One region of the Sporolactobacillus sp. KGMB 08714 genome, then DNA from elsewhere that is predicted to be linked to it. Evidence: predicted binding sites of a transcription regulator. Region 1 holds the regulator's gene; each other region holds the start of a gene.

Region 1 (10,026 bases):
ACCGTGAACTTCACATAATCTTCTGCCGAAATTTTATTAATATACTGTCCGTTCATCCATTCGAGCTTAGACTTGTCAAACATTGCGGGAGACTTGCTCAGCCGGTCGGCATCGAACAGCTTGATAAATTCTTCCCGTGAAAAGATCTCTTCTTCGCCCTTCGGCGACCAGCCCAGCAGCGTGATAAAATTAAACAGCGCTTCAGGCAGAAAGCCCATGTTTTTATACTGTTCAATGAACTGAACGATGCTGTTGTCCCGTTTGCTTAACTTTTTATGATGTTCATTGACAATCAACGTCATATGTCCGTATACGGGCGCCTCCCAGCCGAATGACTGAAAAAGCATGATCTGCTTCGGTGTGTTGGAGATGTGTTCTTCCCCGCGAAGGACATGAGTCATTTTCATTAAATGGTCGTCGATGACAACGGCAAAATTGTAAGTCGGCACACCGTTTTGTTTAACAATGACAAAGTCGCTGACATCGTTCGTGCTGAATGATACATGTCCCTTTACAATATCGTCGAAATCAATTTTCTGATCGGCCGGCACCCGAAAACGGATGGTCGGTTTTCTGCCTTCCGCTTCAAGCTGCGCTCTCTGCTCCTCCGTCAGATGACGGCACTTTCCCGAATACCCCGGTGTCTGGCCGTGGGCCATCTGCGATTCACGTTCAGCCTTAAGCTCCTCTGCCGTACAGTAGCATTTATAGGCCAAGCCTTTATCCAGCAGTTCCTGCCAGTACTTTTTATAAATATCCAGCCGTTCCATCTGCCGATAAGGGCCGTATTCACCGCCCACATCAACACTTTCATCCCATTCAAGCCCCAGCCACTTCAGATATTTCAGCTGGCTTTCTTCCCCGCCCTCGACGTTTCGTTTCTGGTCGGTATCCTCGATACGAATGATAAACTTGCCACCCGCATGGCGGGCAAACAGATAGTTAAAAATCGCGGTACGCGCATTGCCGATATGCAGGAATCCGGTCGGACTCGGTGCATAGCGTACCCTCACTTCATTGGCCACTGCTTTCACCACTTTCCGTTATTCTTTTTTATTCTAACACGGATCATGCCTGCCGGCTCAATTTCGTTCAATTTTTTCCAGGAGACAGACGGCTTCGGCAGCAATGCCTTCCCCTCGTCCGGTAAAACCCATTTTTTCGGTCGTCGTCGCCTTAATATTGACCCGATCCCGATCTGTGTGCAAAACGCCGGCAATCGTCCGGCGCATCTCCTGAATATATGGAGCAAATTTAGGCTTTTGCGCAATCACGACACTGTCAATATTTCCGACATCGTACCCTTTATTTCGGACAACGGACATCACTTCCGCCAAAAGTACTTTTGAATCGGCGTTTTTGTAGGCCTCATCCGTATCGGGAAAGTGCCCGCCGATGTCCCCCTCACAGACGGCCCCGAGCAGCGCGTCGCTGATCGCATGAAGCAGAACGTCTGCATCGGAGTGCCCGGCGAGTCCCAACCCGTAGGGAATGACAACGCCGCCCACAATCAGTTTTCTATTCTCCGCAAATCGGTGGACATCAAACCCGTGGCCTATTCGCATCTGCTTTCTCCTCTTCCTGAACGAACTTTTCCGCAATGATCATGTCTTCCGGCGTCGTCAGCTTGATGTTGCGATAACTGCCTTCAACCACTTCCACCGCCCGGCCGAGCTGTTCAACAAGCGAAGCGTCGTCCGTTGCCCTGAAATGCTTCACCCTGCCGGCACGATGCGCCTGCATAATGACGGACATGCGAAAAGCCTGCGGGGTCTGCGCCGCCCACAAGCTCTCGCGTTCCAATGTTTGACTTACTTTGTGATAGGCCACCTGTTTGATCGTGTCTTTTACCCGGACGGCCAGAAGTGCCGCGCCGCAGCGGTCTGCCGCTTCGGCGACCCTCACAATCTGATTTCTCGTAACAAACGGACGGGCGCCGTCATGAATCATCACGATCTGATCCTGATAGTCTCCCAGTCTAATCAGTCCGTTATAAACACTTTCCTGACGTTCTCTTCCGCCTGCCGTCATTTCGGTCACTTTGCTGATGCGATATTTGCGGATCAATTCATCAAAAGTTTTTCTCTCGGATTCTCTGATGACAAGAACAATCCCCGCACAGTCGGGATCCTTCTCAAACACGCGGAGTGTATATATAATGACGGGGATTCCGCGCAAAGTAAGCAGGACCTTATTCATCTCCGCTCCCATACGCGTGCCCTGCCCTGCCGCAACGATCACCACTCGATAATTCATCTGCTAAGCCCCCGGATACAGCCGCCCTGCTTTCGCTTTATGCAAAATCAAAGCGCCTTTTCAAGCAATTTGGGTTTGGCAAAAATCATTCTCCCTGCCGATGTCTGCAGCACACTGGTTATGATCACTTCAATGGTTTTGCCAATATACCTATGTCCTTCTTCTACCACAATCATTGTACCGTCGTCAAGATACCCGACACCCTGATTCTGCTCTTTCCCGTCTTTAATAACCTGTACACGGAGTTCTTCCCCGGGGAGAACAACCGGCTTGACCGCGTTGGCCAGGTCGTTGATGTTCAGCACGTGAACCCCTTGAAACTCGCAGACTTTATTTAAATTAAAATCGTTGGTCACGACCACGCCGCTTACCTCTTTGGCAAGCCGGACAAGTTTGCTGTCCACTTCCGTGATGTCGTCATAGTCGCCCTCATAAAGATCAACGTCAATCAAATGGTCTTTTTGAATTTTATTGAGAATATCCAGTCCCCGCCGGCCGCGATTCCGTTTCAGGACGTCCGAAGAGTCCGCTATATGCTGCAGCTCCTCGAGTACAAAATGCGGAATAACCATCGTTCCTTCCAAAAATCCTGTCTGGCAAATATCCGCAATTCTTCCGTCGATGATCACGCTCGTATCAAAAATTTTGTAAGGACTGATTCCGTTCAGCTTTTGCAATTCCGGGCGGGCATCTTTCTTTCGTTCCTTCGATCGGTTCGGCAAATGAAAAAGGTTCAGCAGCTCATCACGCTTCTTAAAGCCGACCTGGAAAAAGAAATAACCTAAGAAAACATACACAAAGATCGGAAGCACCGTGCTGATTCCCGGAATGTTCAGGCTCTCCAGGGGAAACTGTATCAGGAAAGCAATCACAAGGCCGAAGACAAGACCGATCGTACCGAACACAACATCGATCGCCGGTACCTTTATTATTCTGTCCTCGAAAGTTTTTATCAAATCTGTCAATGAGTCCACAAACCAAAAAGTTAATAAAGCTAAAATCACAGCACCGATGACCATCCCCGTAAACGGGGAAGCAATCCAATCCGGGATCCCGCTTCCGAAATTCAACAGAAGAATCACTTTTGGTATATAGACAAAACCTAATGTACCGCCCAATAGAATAAAAAATAGCTGAATCATTCGTTTCAACATATCCAATCACCTCCTCTAAGCAGTATAGACAAAATGACAAAATCAAAACTTGCTTCTGTCATTATGTTCGTTTGAAACATGATCATTTCAAAATTCATCGTTTTCCCGAGAACTTATCCGCCGTATATTTATAAATCGGACGGAAAGAATTCGGATCCGGGTTTAAGATCTTCCGAACCGCCCAGCGCAAGATCGATGGCCTGGTTAAGCGAAGCAACACCGACGAGCTGCATTCCTTTCGGGGGAGACCACCCGCCCTGATTTTTCTCCGGAATATAGGCTCTTGAAAAGCCCAGCTTATAAGCCTCGTTCACCCTCTGCTCAATGCGTGAGACGCGCCTCACTTCGCCGGTCAGGCCGACTTCGCCGATAAAAATGTCCGTAATCTGTGTCGGCTGGTTGCGGAAACTGGAGGCGATGCTGATCGCTGCCGCCAGATCGATGGCCGGTTCATCCAGCTTAATCCCGCCGGCGACATTAATATAGGCATCCTGATTCTGAAGCAGCAGACCGACCCGTTTCTCGAGAACGGCCATCAGCAGCGAAACCCGGTGGCTGTCCATACCGGCTGCCATCCGGCGCGGATAACCGAAGCTGGTCGGTGTCACCAGAGCCTGGACCTCGACCAGGACCGGACGGGTGCCTTCCATTGCAGCAACGATTGCGGAACCGGCCGCCCCCTTCGTCCGTTCCTGCAGAAAGATTTCAGAAGGATTGGCGACTTCGCTCAGTCCGGATTCTTTCATTTCGAAAACACCCATTTCATTCGTTGAACCGAAGCGGTTTTTAACCGCCCTCAGGATACGAAATGTATGATGGCGTTCTCCTTCAAAATATAAAACGGTATCTACCATGTGCTCCAGCGTCCTCGGTCCGGCCAGCGCGCCGTTTTTTGTGACATGGCCGACAATGAAAACTGCGATGCCGCTTGTTTTCGCAAGACGCATGAGCTCTCCGGTGCATTCTTTAATTTGTGAAATGCTTCCGGGAGCCGAAGACATGTCGGAATTATAAATAGTCTGGATTGAATCAATGATCAGGATCTCCGGCCGGACATCCTGAAGATGGGCCTCAATCTGATGAATATCTGTTTCCGCCAGTACATACAGGCAGTCCGAAGTAATGCCGAGCCGACGGGCCCTCATCTTCGTCTGGCGCAGCGACTCTTCTCCCGAAATATAGAGAACCTTCCGCCCATTTCGCGCAAGCTGATCGGAGGCCTGCAGAAGAAGCGTCGATTTGCCGATGCCCGGGTCTCCGCCGACAAGGGTAAGCGAAGCAGGCACGACTCCGCCGCCCATCACACGGTTAAATTCTTTCATCCCGGTCAGTATTCTCGGTTCTTCTTCCAATTCTACATCCGTCAGCAGGGAGGGCTTGCTGTCCCGCCGCTGATGCACGCGTCCCGCCGATTCGACAGGGCGTACTGTCTCCTCAACCAGCGTATTCCAGTTCTGGCAGCCCGGGCAGCGCCCCATCCATTTCGGGCTCTCATAGCCGCATTCCTGACAGACAAAAACCGTTTTTGTTTTTGCCATTTAATGAATCACCTTTCAGCACTGTCTCGTAAAATAAGCCCGATTTTTTTTTAAAACACGCAAAGAAGCCAAGGCTTGTCGATCACTTTGGCTTCTTCTCGCGCGGCAGATCATCCCGGAAAAATCGTGTCTCAGGATTTTGCCACGGCTTCTTCTTTCTTAATGACCTCGTATACCCCGTCTTTATAATCAATCACAACATCTGTTCCTTTTGCAATGTTGCCCTTCAGCAGCTCTTCGGACAATTTGTCTTCGACGCGCCGCTGAAGCGCGCGGCGCAGAGGCCTTGCCCCATACTCCGGATCATAGCCTTCCTCGACAATCTGTGTTTTTGCCGCATCGGTCAGCTCGATGACAATCCCCTGGCTCGACAGACGGTTTCTCAGATGTTCCGCCAGCATAGAGACTATCTCCAACAACTGAGGTTTCGTCAGTTCATGGAAAACGATGATCTCATCGATTCGGTTGAGAAACTCCGGTCTGAAAGCACGTTTCAGCGCGCCTGTGACCTTATCTTTCATTTCCTTGTACTCATGGTTTTCCCCGCCGACCGCAAAACCGACATACTTATTTCGTTTCAGTTCACTCGCACCCACATTGGATGTCATAATAATTGCCGTGTTGCGGAAATCAACCGTCCGTCCCTTGGAATCTGTAAGACGTCCGTCATCCAGCACCTGAAGCAGAATATTGAAGACATCGGGATGCGCTTTTTCAATTTCATCGAACAGAATAACCGAATAAGGCTTCTGGCGGACTTTTTCCGTCAGCTGTCCGCCCTCTTCATGGCCGACATATCCCGGCGGAGAGCCGACAAGTCTGGATGTCGTATGTTTTTCCATGTATTCCGACATATCGATACGGATAATGGCCTCTTCATCGCCGAACAGCGTTTCGGCAACCGCCCGCGCCAGCTCGGTTTTGCCGACCCCTGTCGGTCCGAGAAAAATGAATGAACCGATCGGCCGCTTCGGATCCTTCAGACCGGCCCGTGCTCTCCTGATCGCGTGAGAAATCGCCTTAATGGCTTCATCCTGTCCGACGACACGCTTGTGAAGGATGTTTTCCATGTGAAGCAGCCGTTCGCTTTCTTTTTGCTCAAGCCGGACAACCGGAATGCCGGTCCAATTGGCTACGACGAGAGCCACGTCGTCAGGCAGAACCTGGGTATTCTCTTTGCCCTGCTTCTCTTTCCATTCCTTTTCGCTGACCTCCACCTGCTCCTTCAGCTTCTGTTCACTGTCGCGCAATGAGGCAGCCTTCTCAAACTCCTGGCTCTGTACCGCAGCATCTTTTTCTTTTCTGACCGCTTCAAGCCGCTGTTCCAGTTCTTTAAGATTCGGCGGAGCCGTATAAGAGCGGAGACGGACTTTTGACGAAGCCTCATCCATCAAATCGATCGCTTTATCAGGAAGATACCGGTCGGAAATATAGCGATCGGAAAGCCAGACGGCCGCAACAATCGCTTCATCGGTGATCTTGACCCTGTGGTGCGCCTCATAGCGGTCGCGCAATCCCTTCAATATTTGAACCGACTGATCTTTGGTCGGCTCCTTGACTTTAATCGGCTGAAAGCGCCTTTCCAGCGCGGCATCTTTTTCAATATACTTACGGTACTCGTCAAGCGTCGTCGCTCCGATACACTGCAATTCTCCGCGCGACAGCGACGGCTTTAATATGTTCGACGCATCAATGGCACCCTCAGCGCCGCCTGCACCGATCAGCGTATGCAGCTCGTCGATAAATAGAATAATATTTCCTGCCTGACGAATTTCGTCCATCACTTTTTTCAAACGGTCCTCAAATTCGCCCCGATATTTTGTCCCGGCTACGACTGTGCCCATATCCAGCGTCATCACGCGTTTGTCGCGGAGAATTTCCGGCACTTCATTGTTGACAATTTCCTGTGCCAGGCCTTCCGCAACGGCCGTTTTCCCAACGCCCGGCTCGCCGATCAGGACCGGATTGTTTTTCGTCCGGCGGCTCAGCACCTCAATGACACGTTCAATTTCCTTGCTGCGGCCGATGACAGGATCGAGACTGCCTTCGCTGGCCATCGCCGTCAGATCGCGTGCCAGGCTGTCAAGCGTCGGCGTACTGGCATGTGCCGCAGCCCGCCCCTGTGCCCCACCGGACGTCGCCTCGTGGCTTCCGAGCAGCTGCAGCACCTGCTGTCTGGCCTTATTCAGACTGACGCCGAGATTGTTCAGCACCCGGGCAGCCACTCCTTCGCCTTCACGAATGAGCCCCAGCAGGATATGTTCCGTTCCTACATAGGAATGGCCGATTTTTCTCGCCTCATCCATTGACAACTCGATAACCCGTTTCGCTCTCGGTGTATAGTGAGGTGTCTGAACTATTTCGTTCCCGCGGCCGATCAAAGCTTCTACTTCTTTCTGGATCTTCTCGGGACTAAGATTCAAAGCCATAAGAGCTTTAGCAGCAATTCCGTCACCTTCACGGACAAGACCGAGCAGTATGTGCTCAGTACCGATATTGTTGTGCCCCAGCCGCATGGCCTCTTCCTGAGAAAGCGCAAGCACCTTTTGAGCGCGTTCCGTAAATCGTCCAAACATCATAATGGTGGCCTCCTTTAATCGTACTCTCCGTTCACCGACTCATTTAGCAACGATAATAATGACCCGCCGTTTCTTTCAAAATTCTCTCATACCTGTAAAATATTCAATTGAATATTTTTTGATAGTGGCTACAGGCCGGGTCGTACCGCCCAGGAAGCAATCATTGCTCATTGCTCCCGTTTTGTCTATTGTAGAGAACCTCTTATAAATCTTCAACTTTTTTCGCTTAACATCCGCTTATTTAATAAATTTTTACGGGAATGGCCGCTCATCGAAGACGCTCCTCCCGATCACGACAGACTGTTGAAGCACCCTTCCAGTTCTTGACACACTGTTATCCCGCGATCCATTTTATTTGGATGGATGGGTTCGCCGCTTATTACTATTTCGCCGCATCACTCATAAATTCCTCTTTCTTGCGGTGAACCGGAAAAACAAAAAAGCGGTCGGTATCTTTTTCAGCACTCCGGCATTGTACGGAACGATTCATTACGTTTCATTCGTCGTGTCAAACATTTTATTCCATATTAAAAAGCGGCAGAGAATTTATTATTTCCAGTCCGTACGATTTTACTAAACCAGCCCAGCAACTCCGGCGGATCGACGGAAAAAAGCAAGCATTTTCGATTGCCCTTCGACAGCCTCTGCGGCTTTTTAAGCAACGGCCGGCTGCCCTTCAGCGTTTATACGTCAGTGACTGAAGCATGGCCTTTAAAATATTCGCACGCACTTCGTCTCTTAAAGGGACACCCAGGTCAGGAATCGTCTGATCGATGGCGCTCATCATCAGCCTTGCCTCGCGTTCATTGATGACCTGTTCTTCAAGCAAATGAAGAATTATCGATTCACCCATATTTTCTGTCAACCTGTAACCGATCAGACCAATCATTTCGTCAATCAAATCCGCATCCGTAACCGGCCGTACCTTAATAACCTGAATGTATCCCCCTCCTCCGCGTTTGCTTTCAACCACGTAACCTCTTTCAATAGAGAAACGTGTCTTCAGTACATAATTTATCTGTGAGGGAACGCATTGAAATTTTTCCGCCAGTTCGCTTCTTTTCAATTTAATGATATCGCTTGAATCCAGGATTTCTTTTATATATTTTTCAATGATATCAGATATGTTCCTCATCGGAGGCATCTCCTCCCTGACTTTGACTAACTTTGACTATAATTCAATTATGAATGATATTTACCAAATAATCAACCTTCCTTCTGACGGACTCCCCCCACTCCGCCGGGCCGCTCCACTCTGCGTGCTTCTAATCCGCCGATCAGAAAAAACCGTTCCCGTGCCGGGTACTCAGACTGCTGACCCGGATTCATGCCAACGAAAAAGACTGCTCTACTGATGACGGAACAAACATGAACAAAACCCGGCTGTTATATTCAGATTATTCACATTTATTTTATTCTGTTAATTTGCCGGACAGCATTGTCCATTCCCGGGCGTTCATGATGAGCGACCGTGATCATTAATATTAAATCCATCGGCGATGCCCAAATGACGAACAGCTAAAAAAATTCCCCCATCGATTTTTTACCAAGCGATCAGAAAATGACTTTAACCCGGGCGCTCCTCAAATCGCTCAGCCCTTTTCAAGCGAGGAAACATTCTTCCTCCAAAATATCAGGCAAAATGAAAAAGGCATCTCAAAGCCTGAATAGACTCATGAGATACCTTCTCTTTCCTGAACTCAGCCATCGATTCGTCTGTCAGGAATTCTTGCTTAAGTGGAGCCTAGGGGGATCGAACCCCTGACCTCCTGCGTGCAAAGCAGGCGCTCTCCCAGCTGAGCTAAGGCCCCATCTAAAAAAAGACAAAAAAAGATCGGGAAGACAGGATTTGAACCTGCGACCCCCACGTCCCGAACGTGGTGCTCTACCAAGCTGAGCCACTTCCCGATATGGTGCGCCCTAGAGAACTCGAATCCCCAACCTTCTGATCCGTAGTCAGACGCTCTATCCAATTGAGCTAAGGGCGCAAAACAGAATGAATGGTGCCGAGAGCCGGACTCGAACCGGCACGGTAGTCACCTACCGCAGGATTTTAAGTCCTGTGCGTCTGCCAATTTCGCCACCCCGGCACAACACAAATTAAAACAAATGGAGCGGAAGACGGGATTCGAACCCGCGACCCCCACCATGGCAAGGTGATGTTCTACCACTGAACTACTTCCGCATAGTAATACAATTGATAAATGGTGAGCCACGAAGGATTTGAACCTTCGACCCTCTGATTAAAAGTCAGATGCTCTACCCCTGAGCTAGTGGCTCATAAATAAAATGCCGGTCAGAGGACTTGAACCCCCAACCTACTGATTACGATTCAGTTGCTCTACCAATTGAGCTAGACCGGCACTAAAATGGAGGATATAGGGCTCGAACCTATGACCCTCTGCTTGTAAGGCAGACGCTCTCCCAGCTGAGCTAATCCTCCATATTGCCTGGCAGCGACCTACTCTCACGGGGGGACAGCCCCCCACTACCATCGGC
Region 2 (10,026 bases), on a different contig from region 1:
TAATAGCCGTAAACGGATGCTTCGGATTGTCAAGCGACGCCGCCATGACGTTCAGTTCCTTTTCCATCAGGAAGCCGGCGACGGCAGGAAGATAGTTCGCGATGCCTTCCGTTGACGCATGAGCGCGGTGGGCGGAACCGAATGCATCATTCACATAAACATCCGCGAGCGAAGCAAACGCCTTGGCAAGTTCAGGATCGTTCTTTTTCTCGCCCTTTTCAAAGCGGACATTTTCAAGTAAGAGCACGTCGCCGTCTTTCAGCTTAGCGACAGCGGCTTCAACATCGGGGCCGACGACTTCATCGGTCTTGGCAACCGGTTTGCCGAGCAGTTCGCTGAGACGCTCTGCAACCGGATTCATCCGCAGCGATTCCTTGTTTTCCGCTGTCGGACGGCCAAGGTGAGAAGCAAGAATGACTTTAGCGCCGTTTTCAATTAAGTATTTGATGGTCGGAAGCGCGGCACGGATACGCGTGTCATCCGTCACCGTCGTACCGTCTAGCGGAACATTGAAGTCAACGCGGCAAAAAACTTTTTTCCCTTTAACATCAATGTCGCGAACGGTTTTCTTTGCCATGTCAAAACCCTCTTTCCACTTTTAATTCACAAACAAAACCGGGTAAAACAGGCCGCCGCGGCGGCCGTCCCGGGCTGTTCTTATACGGATGCTCCCTGTAAACAAGAAATCCGTATAAAATAGCGGAAACAGTACTGTTTCCGCTATTCAAGTTCTATTCAAAAATGCCCGGCCGATTATTTCGAAAGCTTAGCAAAATATTCAAGCGTTCTGACCAGCTGAGAAGTATAGGACATTTCGTTGTCATACCATGCAACGACCTGAACAAGCTGCTTGCCGTCGACTTCGAGGATCTTCGTCTGTGTTGCGTCGAACAGAGAACCATAAGTAATGCCGATGACATCTGAAGAAACGATCGGGTCTTCGTTATAGCCCAAAGTTTCGTTAGCAGCTGCTTTAATCGATTCATTGATTTCTTCAACAGTTGTATTCTTTTTCAGTGTTGCATAAAGCAAAGTCGTTGAACCTGATTTTACCGGAACACGCTGGGCAGAACCATCGAATTTGCCTTTCAGTTCAGGGATAACAAGAGCAACGGCCTGTGCAGCACCTGAAGAAGCAGGAACGATGTTTTCAGCAGCGGCACGGGCACGGCGCAGGTCGCCTTTTCTGTGCGGGCCGTCCAGAGTCATCTGGTCGCCGGTATAAGCGTGAACCGTCGTCATCAGGCCTTTTTCGATACCGAATTTGTCATTCAGAACTTTAGCAACCGGAGCTAAAGAGTTCGTTGTGCAGGATGCGCCGGAGATAACTGTTTCCGAGCCGTCCAATGTTTCATGGTTAACGTTGAATACGATCGTCTTCATGTCGCCTTTTGCAGGAGCGGAGATAACAACTTTCTTAGCGCCGCCCTTGAGATGAGCTTCCGCTTTGTCTTTCGAAGTAAAGAAACCTGTGCATTCAAGCACGATATCAACACCGAGGTCACCCCAAGGCAGTTGTGAAGGATCAGGGTTGGCAAGGACCTGAACTTTTTTGCCGTTAACGACGAAATAGCCTTCTTCGACTTTGACTTCGCCGTTGAAACGGCCCTGGGTCGTATCATATTTCAGCAGATTTGCCAGCATTTTAGCATCTGTCAGGTCGTTGATAGCAACAACTTCCAATTCGGGAACGTCCTGAATTCTTCTGAAAGCCAGACGGCCGATGCGACCGAAACCATTAATACCAACTTTAACTGTCATACCAATAATGACCTCCTAAATGGTTTAAAAATTTTTTAAAATCTCTTGTGCAGCCCCTTCATCCGTAATCAGTACGGAGTCAGGGCCTTTCTTGAAGTAAGCCTTGATTGCCTCAGCCTTAGACTTCCCCCCGGCCACAGCAATAACTGCCCGGGCGCCAAAAAGATCTTCCCACTGCAGTCCGATCGTCTGGACTTTATGGATGACGCGGCCGGTTCGATCAAAGAAATAGCCGAATGCCTCGGCCACAGCATGTTCCGTGTCGAGCCGCGTAAGGAGCTCTTCGCCGGCATGACGGCGAAGAGCGATCGTTTTTGCGCTGCCTATGCCATGAACGACAATCGTCGCACTATGGACGAGCTGCAAAACTTCATGAATACTGGGCTCTTCAATCAGACTGTGATAGGATTCATCACTGAGCTGATCCGGAACGTGGAGCAGATGATAGCGGCCTTCAGCCTTTTCGGCCATCTTAGCACAGATCGTATTCGCCTGATTTTCGACCTTAACGCCCAGGCCGCCTCTCGCCGACACAAACAGCAAATCCTGATGTGCCTTCTTCAGCGGATGCATCATTTCCGCGACGGCCGCAAGCGTTGACCCTCCGGTAACCGCAATGATGTCCTTTGCGCCGAGAGAGCGCTCGATTTCCCGGACGCAGGCCAAACCCAATTCATTCTTGACCAGCGCGTATTGATCGCTGTCGCCGGAAACAACAACTGCCTTGGATACGCCGAGTACGTCTTCCAACTTTTTTTCCATATCCTTCAGTCCGAAGATATCCTTCATCACCTTTTCCAGTGACTTAACAATAGCCTCTCCATCATTCGTCAAATACATGCCGCTTGAAGCCATATGGATGAGTCCTTGCTGACTGAGAAAAGTAACTTCGCCGCGCAGAACGCGCTCCGTCATCCCAAGGCGGGAAGACAGGCTGCGTCTGCCGATAGGCTGTAGGATATGCAGTGAATGAAGAATACGGTAGCGGCCGGACATTATGTCTAAGACATCAGGGATGAGCTTTTTCTGAAGATCAAGCAAGCGTTCCACAGCATTCCCCTCAATCGACCCTGGACGGTCGTGAAATGTCCCACATAGTCATTTTATGTCCCATCTGCTCCATGATCATAATAACAACTTTCAATTATGTTTACAAGTAAAAACATGTAAAACTTTTGTGTGATCTTTTTAATGACGCAAAAATGTCACAAATAGCAAGAAAGCTGTTACTAAGCCAAATTGCAGGGAATTTAACTATCTGTTAATTTTGAAGATACCTCTTTTTCACTATCTTCCGGCCTGTTTCAAACCTCTCGGACGCGTCCGTCATTCAATTTAAGTATTCCCCGGATAAGCTGCATTAAAACACTGAAAATGTCGTATTTATGCCGGTTATTGTTTTTTTTAAGGGACACTGTTTGTCCCAAATAGTCTGTCCGGCCTCCACGGTTTGCTTACGCTCCCCGGAAATTTATTATTTAGATAGCCTCCGCTCGACGGTTGAACCGATTCCGCAGGCCCGGCGATACTTAGTGACGGCACGGCGGGAACAGCGGAGTCCCTCCTCGGCAAGCAGTCCGGCCAGGCGCTGGTCGGAAAGAGGATTTCTTCTGTTTTCCCGTTCAATCAAGTACCTGATTCGGGACTGAATGTGAAAAACCGACGCGCCGCCCCGATCTGTTTTGATACCTCTGACAAAAAAATTCTTCAGCGGAAAAAGCCCGTACGGAGTCTGGACGTACTTGTTTGCAACGGCACGGCTGACCGTCGATTCGTGAACGGACAGCCTCTCCGCCGCCGTTTTCATAGTAAAAGGCTGCAGATGCTCTTTTTCTCCGGTCATAAAATAGCGTTTTTGCCTTTCGGCCATCATTTCGGCCAGCATCATAATCGTCTGTTTTCTTTTGGAAACACCGGCCAGCAGCCAAGTCGCCTCTTCAATTTTTTCATGGAGATACCGTTTTGTTTCGCTGTCCGATGTTTTCAGATATTGCTCGTAATCCTGGCGGTCAACAGATACCTTTGGAAGAAAGCGATCCTCAAGTTCGCACACGATCCTTCCGTCATGTACGCCGATCGTCACGTCGGGCACCACATAATGAGGCCGGTCGGCCTGAATCGCGCTCACGGGAACCGGAGACAGCGATCGGATCGCCGCCACCGCGTCAAGAACCGCCTTTTCCGTTGTTCCGAGCATGTCGGCAAGCTCCGCCCAATCCCCGGTCAAAAAACGATCGCAGTAATCGGAAAGGATTAACTCGGCAAGCGGCAGACGCGGCGCCTTTTTCTTCAGCTGGAGCAAAAGGCATTCGGCAAGCGAGCGCGCGCCGACTCCGGCCGGTTCAAGCGACTGGACCTGCGCCAGCGCTTTTTCGATTGCCGCAGAATCCAGGCCGAAACGGCCGAGCAGATTCTCAGGATCTTCGTCCAGATAGCCGTTATCGTTCAGGCAGTCAATCAGAACATCCGCTGCGGCCATAACTTTTTTATTCAGCCGAAGCTGGTGGAGATCCCGATGGAGCAGTTCGCGAAAATCGCTCGTTCCGGCCACCGTTTCCTCGATGACTTCCGTCGTACTCTTGACCCCGTCTCCGGCCGTATAGGGGCGGTCGGTCCGGAAATCGGAATCTTCAACGTGCAAAAGAGGGTTTTCGAGCGCTTTTTCATGAATGTACTGGGAAAGTTCTTCATTGTTAAACTGCAGCAGCGTCACCGACTGATACAATGCCGGCGCCATCTTCAGTTTCAGTGACTGTTTTTGAACCAGTGCCAGACCCATTCCGCTCACCTCTCTATTTTTATTATACCAATGAGTCGGAAAAGCGGCTACGGTTTCATTTGAAAAATGAACATCCGGCCATGCCGGCAAAGCCTGCCGGCTGGCAAACAAACCTCCGGGAGGCTCCGTTGTGTCGGGCATGGAGCGCCGGGTGGCCGAACAGGCTGCAGGACATGGCACCTTTTGTCGGTATATCACCTGCTTAATTTTTACATTTTTTTAAAAATAAAAGAGGCCTTCCGTTTTAACACGGAAAGCCCGGAAGATCAGCAATGCGGTTTTGGAAAACAAGGCCTGCCGCACTGCACATCATAATGGCACTCGTCGCACGTCTGGGAAAGCGTGTGCGGATAATAATGCTGATGTTCATAGATGTAATGGGTCATGATCCGTGTATGTGTCGGATGGATATGCTGAACGATCACCGGTTTATAAACATGTTCAACGTTCACACTCGCGGGATCATAGAATGAACCGCCCTGCTTCGGCGGGCAGTGAAGTTCGTTTGACGGACACGCTGCGGGCAAAGCGGTCGGTTTCGCGCCGTAGCCGTACGGACCGATCATACTCTTAGCCCCTTTCACGTGTCCCGCCGCAGCCAGAGGGTTGGCGACAGGCAGGTTCGCTTCCGGCTTAATCTCCGGCATTTTCGCATAAGGATTGGCCGGCATTGGTTTAATTGGAAAAGGTGAAACCTCCATAATTTTTGTTCCTCCTCATCATTATAAAGTACACTAATAACCTATGTGCTGGGGATTAGCCTCGCCCTAATGAGAACACCTAATTTTCCCGGCCCTGCGGAAATTGGGCAGCTTATGAAAACCGGCCGATCCGGAATGCCGGCAATTATTAAATATATCTCTTTATCTCTTTAACCGGCTCATTTTCCTGCTGTGCCGTCAAATGATGACCGATTCTTCCTGACCGTCAGTTTCGCAAAAGATGAAGAGCGTTTCCGCGATCCGTAAACTGCTGCCGCGGTCGGTAAAACGGGTATACCCGTGAAGATCGATTAAGCGCCGGCGACGACCGATAAACCGCTAAACTCCCTGCCACAGTTGAATTCGGTGCGCCTTTTCTCTAGTTCGGTGCGCCTGTACCCGGATTCGGTGCGGCCGTTCCTGCTCGGTGCGACTTCCCGGCGTTTTGGTGCGGCTTTCCTCTATTTCGGTGCGTTTGTAGCCGGATTCGGTGCGACCTAAACTCGATTCGGTGCGGCCGTTCCTGTTCGGTGCGGCTTCCCAGCGTTTTGGCGCGGCTTTTCTCTAATTCGGTGCGCCTATAGCCGGATTCGGTGCGGCCTAGATCCGATTCGGTGCGATTTCCCGGCGTTTCGGTGCGGCTTTCTAACGATTCGGTGCGACGGCCGATAAACCGGACACACCAGTGGGTCAAAACCGACCACAGCTGATCCATCAATCAATCTTTCTGTCCTGATTATTTGCACTTAATGACTCCAGTTTGTTTTCTGCCGGTTCTTTGACCGCTATTGTTGATATTTTGCGTTCCAATGATGATATGCCGGCGTTTCCCGGCGATTTTAGTCACGCTTCACAGAAATACACGGCCGGCTGAAGAAAACGATCGAGCGATTCCGCCATGTTAATGCCTGTCCGTGCAAAATATCCCACCTTCTTCGGAGAAATAAACGGCCGATCATATGAACACTTGGAAGAATAAACCGGCTTCCGTGCAAGCGAACGCTTTTGTAAGAATCGATGGTGTTTTGCGCCGCGGCCTGACTGGTTACATGAGTTGAGGAGATACCCATTTTATAAAAAATCAATCTGATTCAAAAATGGGCCTTGCAAAATGGAAGTTAATCGCTTAGAATAGATAAATGTCAGTGAATAAAATTTTTTTACAGATGTGCGCTCGTAGCTCAGGTGGATAGAGCAATGGTTTCCGGTACCATGTGTCGGGGGTTCGAATCCTCTCGAGCGCATCATATAAACAAGAAGCAAAAGGGCTTAGCCTGTGATGGCTGAAGCTCTTTTGTTTTTCTTCTGTTTATCCAGTCTCTTCCATTTTTATCATGAAGGATCAATGATTTTCCCGGTGGGACTATTTGTTCCCTGAACAGAGCGACTTCAGAGCGTTTCGGCGCAATGGATCGTTAACTGGAGACAGCCGGCCCTCCTTTCGAGCCGACGAACGGCCGGTGCGGCATTGCCCGCGGGGGCAAGAACGGTTCCCGGCTTTCTGATGAGCTGAAAATGCATGAAGAAGAGGCGGCCCCTGCAGGAATTTTTTCCAGGCAATAAAATTTGACCTATATTGACCTTTAGTATATGATTAATTTTGGTAATATGAAAGTCATCTTATTCCAAGTGAAAAGGGGGTTTCGTTCAATGCCTTTAATACCGACAGTCATTGAACAGACAAACCGCGGTGAACGTGCTTACGACATTTATTCACGCCTTTTAAAGGACCGGATCATCATGCTGGGCACGGCCATTGACGACAACGTAGCCAACGCCGTCGTCGCCCAGCTGCTCTTCCTCGCCGCAGAAGATTCAGAAAAAGATATCTCAGTTTATATCAACAGTCCCGGCGGATCCATTACTGCCGGCATGGCGATTTACGATACGATGCAGTATATCAAGCCTAAAGTGTCGACCATCTGCATCGGCATGGCCGCCTCCATGGGCAGCTTCCTGCTGACCGCCGGAGAAATCGGCAAACGCTATGCTCTTCCGAACAGCGAAATCATGATTCACCAGCCGCTCGGCGGAATGCAGGGACAAGCTTCCGACATGGAAATTCACGCGAAACGGATTCTTAAGATTCGCGAGAAATTGAACCACATCTATGCGGAAAGAACCGGTCAGCCGTATGATATTATTTCGCGTGATACCGATCGCGACAATTTCATGTCCGCTGAAGAGGCTAAAAAATACGGCCTGATTGATGAAATTCTGACGTCGTCAAAATAAAGCGTCCGGATTTGAGCATTTTTAAGAGGACAAAAACTCCGTTTTCCATGTCGAAAACGGAGTTTTTTTCAACGATTATTTTCAATAAACGACGCCAGTTTCGCAACCGCTTCCTGCTCGTCGGGACCATCTGCCCTGATAACGACCACTTCCCCGAATGCAGGCGCGATGCTCATGACACCCATAATGCTTTTTACGTTGACTACTTTGCCGTCGTTTTCCAGTGTCACATGAGAATGAAAGCGGTTAGCCTCCTGGACAAACAAAGCGGCGGGGCGAGCCTGAAGCCCCTCCTTCAACTGCACGGTCACTGTCTTTTCTAGCAACTGATTTTCCCTCCCTTTCGATATGGCATCTGCGACGCCTCTTCTGTGCGTCAATTATTTTATTGCCGGCTTTTCCGGATATTGCTGGCAATCGCGTTGATTTTTCGAAAGCGGTGATTGATTCCCGATTTGCTGATCGGCTCGCCATTGACTAGTTCGCCAAGTTCTTTCAAAGTAACATCGGGATGCTTCAGTCTGAGTTCGGCAATCTCTCTTAGTTTGTCCGGAAGTTCTTCGAGGCCTACACTCTTTTCAATCAGACGGATGTTTTCTACTTGTTTGATTGCGGCACTGACCGTCTTGTTCAGATTCGCCGTCTCACAGTTGACGAGCCGGTTCACCGAGTTGCGCATGTCCTTGACAATGCGTATATCTTCAAAATAGAACAGAGCCTTGTTCGCTCCGATGATGCTGAGAAAATCGGTGATTTTTTCTCCTTCTTTCATGTAGATAATAAAACCGTTTTTTCTGGCAAGCATCTTTACATTCAGATCGAACGTATTCATCAGTTTCGCTAAAGAACGCGTATGTTCCTCATAATTCGAGAAAATCTCAAGATGATAGGAAGACTCCGGGTGATTGAGCGAGCCTCCGGCAAGGAAGGCTCCGCGAAGATAGGATCTCAGACAGCATTTCTTCCCGACAAGTTCCGGAGCGATCTCCCGCGTAAACTGGCCGCTGTCGTCAATAATTTTCAGATCCCGCAGAAACGGCCCGGCCGATTCCTTCAGTCGGACAATATAAACATTATTTTTTTTCAGCCGCATTTTCCGCCGGACAAGAATTTCAATCCGGTAATTGTACACCTGCTTAATCAGCCTGTAAATACGCCGGGAGATCGCCGCGTTTTCCGTCGCAATGTCGAGCTCGACATGCTTGTTCCGAATCGATACAAATCCATTCATCCGGGTCAGCGCAGCCAGTTCCGCCCGTGCGCAGCAATCGTCAACCTCCAGCATAGTCAGCTCTTTCTTCGTATCCGCGGCAAAAGACATGGCAAGACCTCCCGACTTTCACACTTTTTTCTCGGAAAACAGCGTCATCAGCAGACTGGCGATTGCCGCCTCATTGTGGCGGATAACGCCTTCCGCTGTCTTAATCAGGGGCGCGCTGATGACATTAATGCCTTCTGCCTCGAGTTTTTCTCTGTCTACAGAAACCGGTTCAGCATCTTCGGCGGCATAACGCTTCAGGATATCCGGTGCAATCGGTTTATTGTTGACAATGATCGTATCGATAAACGGCTTCCCGACATGCCGGTTCATGACAGCAACATGGTCGGACGCGGAAAAACCGTCCGTTTCCCCTTTCTGGGTCATCACATTACAGACATAGACTTTCCGTGCGCCCGATCGGCAGATCTCGGCAGCAAGCCCGGGTACCAGCAGGTTCGGCACAACGCTCGTATAGAGGCTCCCCGGTCCGAGAGTAATCATATCCGCCTCACGTATCGCTTTCACACTCTCAGGCAAAGGCCGGATATCGTCCGGTTTCAGAAAGACGCGCTTGATTTTCTTATTCACCTGGGGAATGCGTGATTCTCCTTCAACAATGCTTCCGTCATTCATCACCGCGCCGAGAACGATGCTTTGATCGGCAGCGGGAAGCACCTCTCCGTGAACATTGAGAATATGACTCATTTCACGGACGCCCTTGACAAAATCGCCGGTAATCGACGTGAGGGCGGCAATCAGCAGATTGCCCAAAGAGTGCCCGTTCAGGCCGCTGTCGGTCCTGAAGCGGTGCTGAAGCAGCTTTTCGAACACCGGTTCAATATCGGATAATGAAACAAGCACGTTGCGGATATCTCCAGGAGGCGGGATCTGCAGCTCGTTCCTGAGCATGCCGCTGCTTCCGCCGTCATCAGCCACGGTAACAATCGCTGTAATATCGACGGGGTACTTCTTCAGACCGCGGAGCACTGCCGGCAGTCCGGTTCCGCCGCCGATCGCGACAACTTTTTTTCGATTGGCCATTTTTATTTATTTCCCTTTCTCAATGTCCCGGTGCGATACACTGGTCGGATAATTTTCAGACAGTTTTTGACTGATCCACTCGGCAAGAGCGACAGAACGATGCTTTCCTCCCGTACACCCGATCGCAATCACGAGCTGCCCCTTTCCTTCACGTTTATATTGCGGCAGCATGAAGATAAGGAGATCCATCAGTTTTCCAAGAAACTGATGCGTTTCCGTCCATTTCAGGACGTACTCGGAAACATCGG
Region 3 (10,026 bases), on a different contig from region 1:
TATCGGAAAAGAAAACAGGCGGTTGAGCTTCAGACGATGCACGGGACACCCCTGAAAACGCTCGGACTTGACGTTCCCGGAGAAATCAAACCGGGGAAACAGATGGAGATCTATCTGGCGAAAAACAGGCGCTGGGATTATTTATGCGTCCCGAGCGACTATGTCGGGAAAATCGCCGAGCGGGCTTTTGCGCACAGGGCTGAAGTGATTGAGACAGGCTATCCGAGAAATGACAAGTTATTTTACGATAATTCCGCGGAGAAAATCCGTGAAATTAAAGTCCGGCTCGGCATACCGACGGATAAAAAAGTGATTTTCTATGCACCGACGTGGCGCATAAAGAACCAGTTTAAAATGGAAATGGATCTTTCGAGATTAAAAGATTGCTTCAGCGGCGAATATGTTCTGCTCGTCAAGTTTCATCATTACGTGGCCGATGCCGTGCAAATCGACGAAAGGCAGACGGCCGGTTTCGTTTACAATGAAACGTCCTATGACGATATCAGGGATCTTTATCTGATTGCCGATGTCTTAATCACAGATTATTCGTCGGTGATGTTCGACTATGCCATTCTTGCACGGCCGATTATTCTGTTCACGTATGATCTGGAGCAATATCGTGATAACCTGCGCGGTATGTATTTCGACATCATTGAGAAAGCACCCGGTCCGGTCTGCCTGACCAATGACGAATTGATCCGCGAACTTCGGAACATCGGCCGTTTCAGAGAGAATTACGGCGACAGGCTGGATGCGTTCAGAGCGATGTTTACTTCCTATGATCACGGAAACGCCAGCGAAAAATGTTTTAATATCGTCTTCCAAAAGTGATCCGCTTTGCCGGCGGTTTTCCCGCGGCGGATTGAATTTTTTCAGAGAGGGAACTATAATGGCTTAACGGCCGGAAGGATTTATTTGCAGGACAGGCTGCCTTGAAAGGCAGCCGGAGAGGGGGAGCGGTATCATTGAAAAGGGTACTGACCTACGGAACGTTCGATTTGCTGCATTACGGGCACATAAATCTGCTGAAGCGTGCCCGGGCGCTCGGAGATTATCTGATTGTCGGCCTTTCAACGGATGAATTTAATGCTTTGAAACATAAGGAGGCTTACCACAGCTTTGAACATCGCAAATTGATTCTGGAAGCGATCCGCTATGTGGATCTCGTCATCCCCGAGAAAAACTGGGAGCAGAAAATTGATGACGTACAAAACTATCATGTCGATGTTTTTGTCATGGGCGATGACTGGAAAGGAAAATTTGATTTTCTCAAGGAGTACTGCCAGGTCGTTTATCTCCCGAGGACTGTCGGCATTTCGACTACAAAAATAAAACAGGATCTCTATTCGTTAAAAAATGATTAGAGAATGGTTGGTTGAAATTTATCTGTTTCTTTTTAAGATTTTTTTTGCTTTTTTTAAACTTTTTCCAAAAAGGGACAAAGTCGTTTTTGTCGCATCTTTCAGCGGAAATACAAGATATGTGGCCGAGGAATTCAGACGGGAACGCGTTCCCTGCAATCTCGTGTTCCTTTGCAGGAAAAACTGCCTTGCTGATTTTCGTGCGTGCGGCGGACGCGTGCTTCCTTTTGAAACAGCCGGTTTTCTTTCCCTGCTGCGTTCAGCCTTTCATCTGGCTACGGCCAAAACGGTTTTTGTCGATAATTATTTCGGCTTTCTTTCCGTCGTCCGCTTCAGAAAGGGCGTCTGCTGCATTCAATTGTGGCACGCATCCGGAGCACTGAAAACCTTTGGTCTGGAAGATCGGTCGGCCGCTCTCAGAACGAAGCGTGCGAAACGGCGTTTCAGACGTGTCTATCGCCGTTTCGACAAAGTGATCGTCGGATCCGATAGGATGGCCGGCATATTCATGCGCTCTTTCGGCATCGGAGAGGGGCGGATGCTGCGTACCGGAATACCGCAGACTGATTTCTTCTACACTTTTCACGACCGCCGCCGGCTATTTTCGGAAGACAGAGCCTGCATGGCACGGCTGCAGTCCAACGCCGTTTCAGCGGACGGCGCGGACGGATCGCTCCGGCCGGGGGAAAAAGCAGCTGAATGGGAAAGGGCAGCCAGCCTGAAAAAGAAAATCTTATATGCCCCGACTTTCCGGGAAGATGAACGGGATCATTTTCAGCTCCGGCTTGATCTCGAGCTGATGAAACGTGCGCTCGGCGAGGATTATATGCTTCTGATCCGCCTGCACCCGGCCGTCCGTGCTTCCTTTCGGATACCGGAACGCTGCAGCAGCTTCGCCTTTGATTGCTCAAACAGCGGGGATGTGAATGAATGGCTGCTGGCAAGCGATCTTCTGATTACCGATTATTCTTCGCTGCCCGTTGATTTTGCTTTACTCGGCCGCCCGATGATTTTCTATCCCTATGATCTGGAAGATTATGAAAAAAAGAGAGGTTTTCAGGGAAACTATCTGGACTGGGTTCCCGGTCCGGTCGCCTTCTCAACGGGCGATATCGTTTCTTTTATTAAAAAAGGGAGCTGGAATCTTGATAAGGTGGCCGCTTTTTCGGATCAGTGGAATACCTATTCGAAAGGGCATTCAAGCCGCAACGTGGTTCATTATGTAAGGAGGATAACGGACTTCGGCCAGTGACCGGGCGGAAACTATTCAGCGGGCAAAGGGTCCGGAGTTCTTATCAGGTTTCCGGAAAACGGGAGAACCGATTGTCGTGCGGAAGGTGAAAAATGGATGAAAACGGAAGGATCAATAAGGCTTCGTTTAAAGACGCACGCTGCCTTTCTTTTTAAAAAATGGGGACGTTTTGTCTTCCGCTGTGTCTACAGAGAATGTTTCAGGCTGTTGGGGCATCTTCCCGCGGACAGAAATCTGGTCATATTTGAAAGCTTTTTCGGAAGACAATACAGTTGCAACCCGCGGGCGATCTACGAGTACATGAGGGAGAACTGCCGGGATTACCGGCTGATCTGGAGCGCAGACCGGCGGCACGGGAGACTGTTTGAGCAGCACGGCGTGCCCTATGTCCGGCGCTACTCATTGAGATGGCTGCTGCTGATGAGCCGTGCCCGCTACTGGGTGACAAACATCCGCTTCCCGTCGTGGTTCTGCAAATCGAAGCACACGATTTATCTGCAGACATGGCACGGAACACCGCTCAAGCGGCTCGGGACGGATATTGAGCACGATCTGGCACCGGGTAAGGATGTGGAAAAATATAAACGTGATTTTGTGAAAGATTCCGGAATGTGGGATATTCTGATCTCTCCGAATCGTTATTCTTCCGATATTTTTACGCGTGCATTTGCCTTCGGGAAAACGCTGCTTGAAACGGGTTATCCGCGGAACGACTGCCTTTATCGAATGAATCGGAGCGATACCGTCCGGGCCGTCAAAGATAAGTGCGGACTGCCGCGGGATAAGAAAGTGATTCTTTATGCGCCGACATGGCGCGACGATCAGTTTGACGGCGCGGAACGCTACCGCTTTGACCTTCATCTCGATCTGGAGCGGATGCGCGGCCAGCTGGCGGATAATTATGTAATTATCCTGCGGATGCATTATCTGATCGCGGGCCGGCTTGACCTTGGGGCGTATGCCGGTTTTGCCTTTGATTTTTCGCACTATGACGATATACGCGATCTTTATCTGATATCCGATCTCCTGATCACCGACTATTCGTCCGTGTTTTTTGATTATGCGAATCTGAGGCGGCCGATGATTTTCTTTGCCTATGATATAGACAGATACCGTGACTTTCTGCGCGGATTTTACTTTGATTTCGAAAAGACGGCTCCGGGTCCGATCGTCAGAACGACTGACGAAGTGATTCAGGCCGTCAGAGAAACGGAACGTCCGGGCTTCCGGTTATCGGAAAATTTTGAACCTTTCTTTCGAAAGTTTTGTTCCCTTGAAGACGGCCGGGCAACGGAGCGGGTCGTCAGACGCGTGTTTGGCAGCGGCCCGGCCCAAACTGATTTTTGACGTTGTGAAGGCTGCCCATTTGTAAAAGTAAAATTAAATTAGAATTATTAAATAATATTCATTTTGAAATAAGACTTATCATGCCGGAAACGTGGTATAGTATAGATGTAAGAGGAATTAATATTAATTATTAAAGAGTATGGGAAGGTTGGTGGTGAGGATGTACAGAATACTGGTACCAGTCGATGGTTCCGAGCCTGCTTCACGCGCTTTACGGGAAGCGGTTACAATTGCGGAAGGCAAGCAAGAAGCAGAGATCACGTTGATTTATGTCAGCCCTTCTCCTGTGTATTTTCCGTTTTATTCGATGGTCGGGCCGTCATTGGATGCAGATGTGAAGGAAGTTGAAGAAAAAGAAGGCAACCAAATGCTGGATGAACTGATTGAAAAAGAATCGGCAAACACGAATATTAAATTTCACAAGAAACATTTATACGGAATTGCCGCGCAGGAAATCTGCGATTATGCGAATGATACGAAAATAGACATGATTGTCATGGGGAATCGCGGAATGGGAGCCTTCGGGCAAGTGATTCTGGGAAGCGTCAGCAATAAAGTGCTTCATCTGGCGGATTGCCCGGTCATGATTGTGAAGTAAGGCCTGCAAAGGGCGGCATGTACTCCTGCAAGCGAACATTGCTGGCAGGGGTTTTTCTATTGAAGCTTCGATTAAATGGGTGGGCTTGTGCAGGGAACCTTGAAATCGAAGTTATTTTTTTTGCCTAAACACTTGAAAGTCAAAAAAGGTCAGACTATAATAAAAGCATAAGGTCAAAGATGGTCAAACAAAGAGATGATCACACTGACCGTTGGAAAAGTGGAGGAGGCATAGCAAGTATGGTGCTTTGTGATGAATGCAAAATCAATCCGGCAGTTATAGAAATGAATGTCATTATTAATGGACAGCAGAAACATCTGCACTTTTGCGAGGAATGCTATATGAAAATGAGAAACAATATGAGTATGCCTTCGTTCTTTCAGGGCGGGGGAGCTTCACCGTTTGACGATCTTTTCAAAAGTTTTATGCAGCCGTCTTTTGCGGACCGGGAAAATAAGGCCCAGGAAAACGGAATGGCCTTTGACGGCGGACAGGCGCGGCCGTCGGGAGGCGGGCGCCGGGGCGGTTTCCTTGATCAGATCGGCCGCAATCTGACGGAAGCGGCCCGCAGGGGGAAAATCGATCCTGTCATCGGCCGCAACCGCGAGGTCCAGCTGGTTATTGAGACGCTGAACCGCAGAAATAAAAACAACCCGGTACTGATCGGCGAACCAGGTGTCGGCAAAACAGCGATCGCGGAAGGGCTTGCCCTTAAGATCGTCGAAGGGAAAGTGCCGGCCAAACTGGCGAATAAGGAACTTTATCTGATCGACGTTTCTTCTCTGGTAGCCGGCACCGGCATCCGCGGCCAGTTCGAACAGCGAATGAAACAGTTATTGTCCGAACTGGAAAAACGTAAAAATGTCATCGTCTTTATCGATGAAGTGCATCTGCTCGTCGGCGCCGGTTCCGCAGAGGGCGGCTCGATGGACGCAGGCAATATCCTGAAGCCGGCCCTTGCCCGCGGCGAACTTCAGATCATGGGTGCAACGACCTTGAAGGAATACAGAAAGATCGAGAAGGATGCCGCTCTTGAACGGCGTTTCCAGCCGATTATTGTGAATGAGCCGACGCAGGAAGAGGCTGTTCAGATTTTAAAGGGTCTTCAGTCAAGATATGAAAACTATCATCACGTCCGTTATAGCGATGAAGCGATCCGGGCCTGTGTCGCTCTGTCCTCACGTTATATCCAGGATCGTTTCCTGCCCGACAAGGCGATCGACCTGATGGATGAGGCCGGTTCTAAAATGAACCTCAATCTGACGCCGGTCGATACGGAAAGTGTTAAAAAGAAAATCGAGGAGATCTCTGCAGCTAAAACGCAGGCGACGAAGAATGAACGGTTTGAACAGGCGGCAAGGCTTCGCGATCAGGAACATGCCTATCAAAAGCAGCTCGAACAACTGGAAAAAATCAAGGCGAACGGCGCCGAGCCTCCGGTAACGGGCAATGAAGCGGTCGTCAATGAAGAACTGATTCAGCAGATTGTGGAGACGCGTACGGGCATTCCGGTCCGTAAACTGCAGAGCGATGAACAGAACAAGATGAGAAACCTGGCTGAGCATCTGAACGAGAAGGTGATCGGCCAGAAGGAAGCCGTTGAGAAAGTGGCCAGGGCCATCCGCAGAAACCGCACAGGCTTCCGCAAAACGACCCGTCCGATCGGTTCATTCCTGTTTGTCGGCCCGACCGGCGTCGGCAAGACGGAACTTGCCAAGACGCTCGCTTATGAAATGTTCGGTGAACGCGATGCGATGATTCGTCTCGACATGAGTGAATACATGGAGAAACATTCGGTCTCGAAACTGATCGGTGCGCCTCCCGGCTATGTCGGTCATGATGAGGCGGGTCAGCTGACGGAAAAGGTACGCCGCAAACCGTACAGTATTATCCTGCTTGACGAGATTGAGAAGGCGCATCCGGATGTAATGCATATGTTCCTTCAGATTCTGGATGACGGCCGCCTGACGGACAGCCAGGGGAGAACGGTCAGCTTCAAAGATACGGTCATTATCATGACCAGCAACGCCGGAATCAACAACAAATCGGCGACGGTGGGATTCGGTGCGACGGACAGCCGCGAGGATATGATCAAGCAGCTGGAAAACTACTTCCAGCCGGAATTTCTGAACAGGTTTGACGCGATCGTCAAGTTCAATTCTCTGACAAAAGACGATCTGCTGGCGATCGTCGACCTGATGCTGAAGGATATTGAAAGTGCGGCACAGACACAGGGCCTGACGCTGACCGTGACAGATGCCGCGAAGAAGAAGCTTGCCGAACTCGGTTATAATCCGGAATTCGGGGCACGGCCGCTGCGCCGCGTTCTTGAGGAAAAAGTCGAAGACAGCATCTCCGATTTGCTGCTGGAAAACAGCGGGGCCCAATCGATAACTGTAGATGAAGCCGGCGGCGAAATCAAAGTCGCAGCAAATCGTTAATATAAAGAAGGATTCTCCGCAAGGAGGGTCTTTTTTTGGAGAAAAAACGGCCGCGTGCCCTTCTGCGGCAATTTCCGTTTGACATTGTACAGAAAACGTGGCAGAATGGCTTTACAATCACGAAAAAGCGATGAAGGGAATCAGTAGCGGCTGTTTCTGTTTTCAGAGAGCGGGCGGTTGGTGCGAGCCGGCGGCAGACAGTGCGGCGAATTACCTCCCTGAGCATCTTCCGCGAACGAAGAGTAGCGGGAGACGGCCTTGACCGTTATGGCAATTGAGAGGCGGCACTTTGCCGCCAGAAGGATGGTACCGTGCATAAAAGCGCTCCTTAAGGGAGGGCTTTTTTATTTTGCCGATATCGGACAGATTAAAACGAAAGGTGTGGCAAGGATGGACATTATTGATGATTTGAAATACCGCGGCCTGATTAACCAGGTGACGGATGAAGAGGGGCTGCGCGAGGCGCTGAAAAAGCCGATATCCTTTTACTGCGGCTTCGACCCGACGGCCGACAGCCTGCATGCCGGCAATCTGCTGATCATCATCACGATGATGCGTTTCCAGCGGGCGGGGCACCGTCCGGTCGTCGTCGCCGGCGGCGGGACGGGCATGATCGGCGACCCGAGCGGCCGTTCCAGCGAACGCCGGCTAAACACGAAAGCAGTTGTCGACGGCTATGTCCGTCATTTTAAAAAGCAGTTTTCCTGTTTTTTCGACTTCGACGGCGCCAAGGCCGTTTACGTCAATAATGGCGATTGGCTGGGCAGCCTGTCGGCGATTTCATTTTTGCGCGATGTCGGCAAACATTTTTCGCTCAATTACATGCTCTCCAAAGATTCCGTTCAGTCGCGGATGGATGCCGGTATATCGTTTACGGAGTTCTCCTATATGCTCCTGCAGGCGTTCGATTATTTGAATCTTTATGAGAAATTCGGCTGCCGGCTGGAGATCGGCGGCAGCGACCAGTGGGGAAATATAACGGCAGGCCTGGAGCTGATTCGAAGAAAGGGACATGAGGAACCGGCGTTCGGGCTGACGTTTCCGCTGATCACCAAGAGCGACGGAACAAAGTTCGGCAAATCAATGGGCGGCGCCATCTGGCTGGATCCGGACAAGACGACTCCTTATGAATGGTATCAGTTCTGGATGAACACTTCGGATGACGATGTCGTCAATTACCTGAAATACTTTACTTTTCTTTCGAAAGATCAGATAGAAAGCCTGGCTGCGGAGACGGCGCGGCACCCCGAAGAAAGGAAAGCGCAGAAGACGCTTGCACAGGAGCTGACAAAACTGGTCCACGGCGAGAAAGCGCTGCGGGAAGCGGAACATATTTCCGAGGCACTCTTCAGCGGCGACATTTCGCGGCTGACCGCCGAAGAAATCAGTCAGGGATTCAAGGATGTTCCGACTTATGAGGCGGCTTCGGACGCACCGGAAGGTCTGATTGATCTGATTGTCGCCGCGGGCGTCACAACTTCCAAACGTCAGGCGAGAGAAGACGTTAAGAATGGGGCGATCTATGTTAACGGCATCCGCCGGACGGAGCTGTCCTATGTGCTCTCGGAAAATGACCGGATTGACGGCATGTACACGATCATACGACGCGGAAAAAAGAAATATACGCTGATCAGGTACTGAGCACACGTGAAGGCCGGCATAAAAATGCGGTGAATCGGTATGTCCCTGCGGCAATTGATGCACACTAGTGTCGAATAAACGACCGAATATTAGACGACGTATGGCGAAATTGGTATACTGATAATAGTGGTTTTAATCTGCAGAAAGTTGAGAATAGAAACGCTTCATACTGTGAATTCGTCACCGTAAGAGATCAGCAATCGAAGGAGGAATAGATCATGGCTACGGAAAACGAAAAAAAATCATGCAGCGGTCTTGGTGCAAAAGAACTTTTTATCGGGGGCGTTATCGGAGGAATGATCGGAGCCGCCGCGGCGCTGTTTCTTGCGCCCAAGTCCGGAGAAGAGCTGCGCCGCGATCTGTGTGCCAATAATGCGATCGGGAGCGGCATCGAAAAGATTAAACAGGCGGCGTCGAATCTGATCAAAAAAGACAGCGAACCGTACAGCTGACCCTGTCTGGGCCGTTCATCAGCTCTTTTGGCGTCAGGGATGCGAAATAGAAATAATCCGCATCCCGGCGCTGAAGGGGCTTTTTATGTTCCCGGACGGAGAGAAGGCCGTGCGGGCGGCCCGCCAGCGGAAAGACCTGTTTCCAATCCGGATTTTCTTAAACGTGATAGGTATTTCCGGACGGCAGTTCCAGACAGTTGAGCTGGCCGCCGAAGACGCAGCCGCCGTCAATGCCGATAATATTATTCTGACCGAAAAAAACGCCGCTGGAAGACTGAAGGGTCATAGTCGGCGTATGGCCGAAAACGACCGTTTTTTCTCCGTGATAATGGGTCAGAAATGGTGCGCGTGTCCACAAAAAGGTTTGATCGTCCGTTTCATCCGGGGATTTTTCCGGATCGACCCCTGCATGGACAAAGAAATAGTGTTCTGTCTGCGTATAAAAGGCAAGATGCTGAATCCATTCCAGATCGTCGCGCAGTTCTTTCGGCAGATCCGCCGAACCATTCTGGAGACCATGATAAAAGGTTTTGAACGTTAAGCCGTAGCTTGCAAGTGTCCGGGCCCCGCCGTTCGCCGCCCAGTTAGCGAGCGTATCCGGGCCGGGGCTGGCCAGCGCTTTTTCCATCATGTCTTCGTGATTGCCTTTCAATGCAATGGCTCCTCCGCTTTCCAGCTCCCGCGCCTTTTTAATGACGGCTTTCGGATCCTGTCCGCGGTCGACATAATCGCCCAGCAGAATCAGGAGATCCTCGTCCGGGTTATAGTGCGTTAAGTCGAGGAGGGCGTTAAATGGATCAATTTCGCCGTGCATGTCGCTGATCGCGAGCAGGCGTCTGATTGTTTGCAATAAAATCCCCCCGCTTTCCTGTCTCTATCATAGACAAATCGGCAACGGTTATGCAACCGTGAAACGGCGGTTTCCGAGAGTGAT

Evidence for each region. Region 1 encodes CtsR, which represses protease genes until heat stress. Its sites were predicted from a motif close to ATGGTCAATAAAGGTCAAACA; they were not measured.
Region 2: clpP (ATP-dependent Clp endopeptidase proteolytic subunit ClpP) is a predicted target of CtsR. The motif match lies at 6,805-6,825, and genes of this name have one in related genera.
Region 3: Q6A92_RS07295 (ATP-dependent Clp protease ATP-binding subunit) is a predicted target of CtsR. The motif match lies at 4,728-4,748, and genes of this name have one in related genera.

The regions. Positions count from the first base shown of each region.
Region 1 covers NZ_JAUUBW010000024.1:19-10,044, reverse strand. The annotation lists gene gltX (glutamate--tRNA ligase) at 1-1,025, opposite strand, end outside; gene ispF (2-C-methyl-D-erythritol 2,4-cyclodiphosphate synthase) at 1,083-1,565, opposite strand; gene ispD (2-C-methyl-D-erythritol 4-phosphate cytidylyltransferase) at 1,543-2,256, opposite strand; gene Q6A92_RS11825 (PIN/TRAM domain-containing protein) at 2,304-3,410, opposite strand; gene radA (DNA repair protein RadA) at 3,539-4,948, opposite strand; gene clpC (ATP-dependent protease ATP-binding subunit ClpC) at 5,080-7,527, opposite strand; gene Q6A92_RS11810 (CtsR family transcriptional regulator) at 8,204-8,662, opposite strand; tRNA gene Q6A92_RS11805 (tRNA-Ala) at 9,266-9,338, opposite strand; tRNA gene Q6A92_RS11800 (tRNA-Pro) at 9,362-9,435, opposite strand; tRNA gene Q6A92_RS11795 (tRNA-Arg) at 9,439-9,515, opposite strand; tRNA gene Q6A92_RS11790 (tRNA-Leu) at 9,529-9,617, opposite strand; tRNA gene Q6A92_RS11785 (tRNA-Gly) at 9,638-9,712, opposite strand; tRNA gene Q6A92_RS11780 (tRNA-Lys) at 9,733-9,807, opposite strand; tRNA gene Q6A92_RS11775 (tRNA-Thr) at 9,818-9,890, opposite strand; tRNA gene Q6A92_RS11770 (tRNA-Val) at 9,898-9,970, opposite strand.
Region 2 covers NZ_JAUUBW010000073.1:114,731-124,756, reverse strand. The annotation lists gene Q6A92_RS19325 (phosphoglycerate kinase) at 1-577, opposite strand, end outside; gene gap (type I glyceraldehyde-3-phosphate dehydrogenase) at 754-1,761, opposite strand; gene Q6A92_RS19315 (sugar-binding transcriptional regulator) at 1,786-2,811, opposite strand; gene rpoN (RNA polymerase factor sigma-54) at 3,236-4,540, opposite strand; gene Q6A92_RS19305 (CotD family spore coat protein) at 4,807-5,241, opposite strand; tRNA gene Q6A92_RS19300 (tRNA-Arg) at 6,412-6,485, shown strand; gene clpP (ATP-dependent Clp endopeptidase proteolytic subunit ClpP) at 6,892-7,476, shown strand; gene Q6A92_RS19290 (HPr family phosphocarrier protein) at 7,545-7,802, opposite strand; gene whiA (DNA-binding protein WhiA) at 7,862-8,797, opposite strand; gene Q6A92_RS19280 (gluconeogenesis factor YvcK family protein) at 8,816-9,778, opposite strand; gene rapZ (RNase adapter RapZ) at 9,785-10,026, opposite strand, start outside.
Region 3 covers NZ_JAUUBW010000012.1:239,371-249,396, reverse strand. The annotation lists gene Q6A92_RS07320 (bifunctional glycosyltransferase/CDP-glycerol:glycerophosphate glycerophosphotransferase) at 1-831, shown strand, start outside; gene tagD (glycerol-3-phosphate cytidylyltransferase) at 966-1,364, shown strand; gene Q6A92_RS07310 (CDP-glycerol glycerophosphotransferase family protein) at 1,372-2,613, shown strand; gene Q6A92_RS07305 (CDP-glycerol glycerophosphotransferase family protein) at 2,710-3,960, shown strand; gene Q6A92_RS07300 (universal stress protein) at 4,121-4,558, shown strand; gene Q6A92_RS07295 (ATP-dependent Clp protease ATP-binding subunit) at 4,801-6,999, shown strand; T-box leader at 7,121-7,331, shown strand; gene tyrS (tyrosine--tRNA ligase) at 7,390-8,640, shown strand; gene Q6A92_RS07285 (YtxH domain-containing protein) at 8,859-9,092, shown strand; gene Q6A92_RS07280 (metallophosphoesterase family protein) at 9,250-9,933, opposite strand.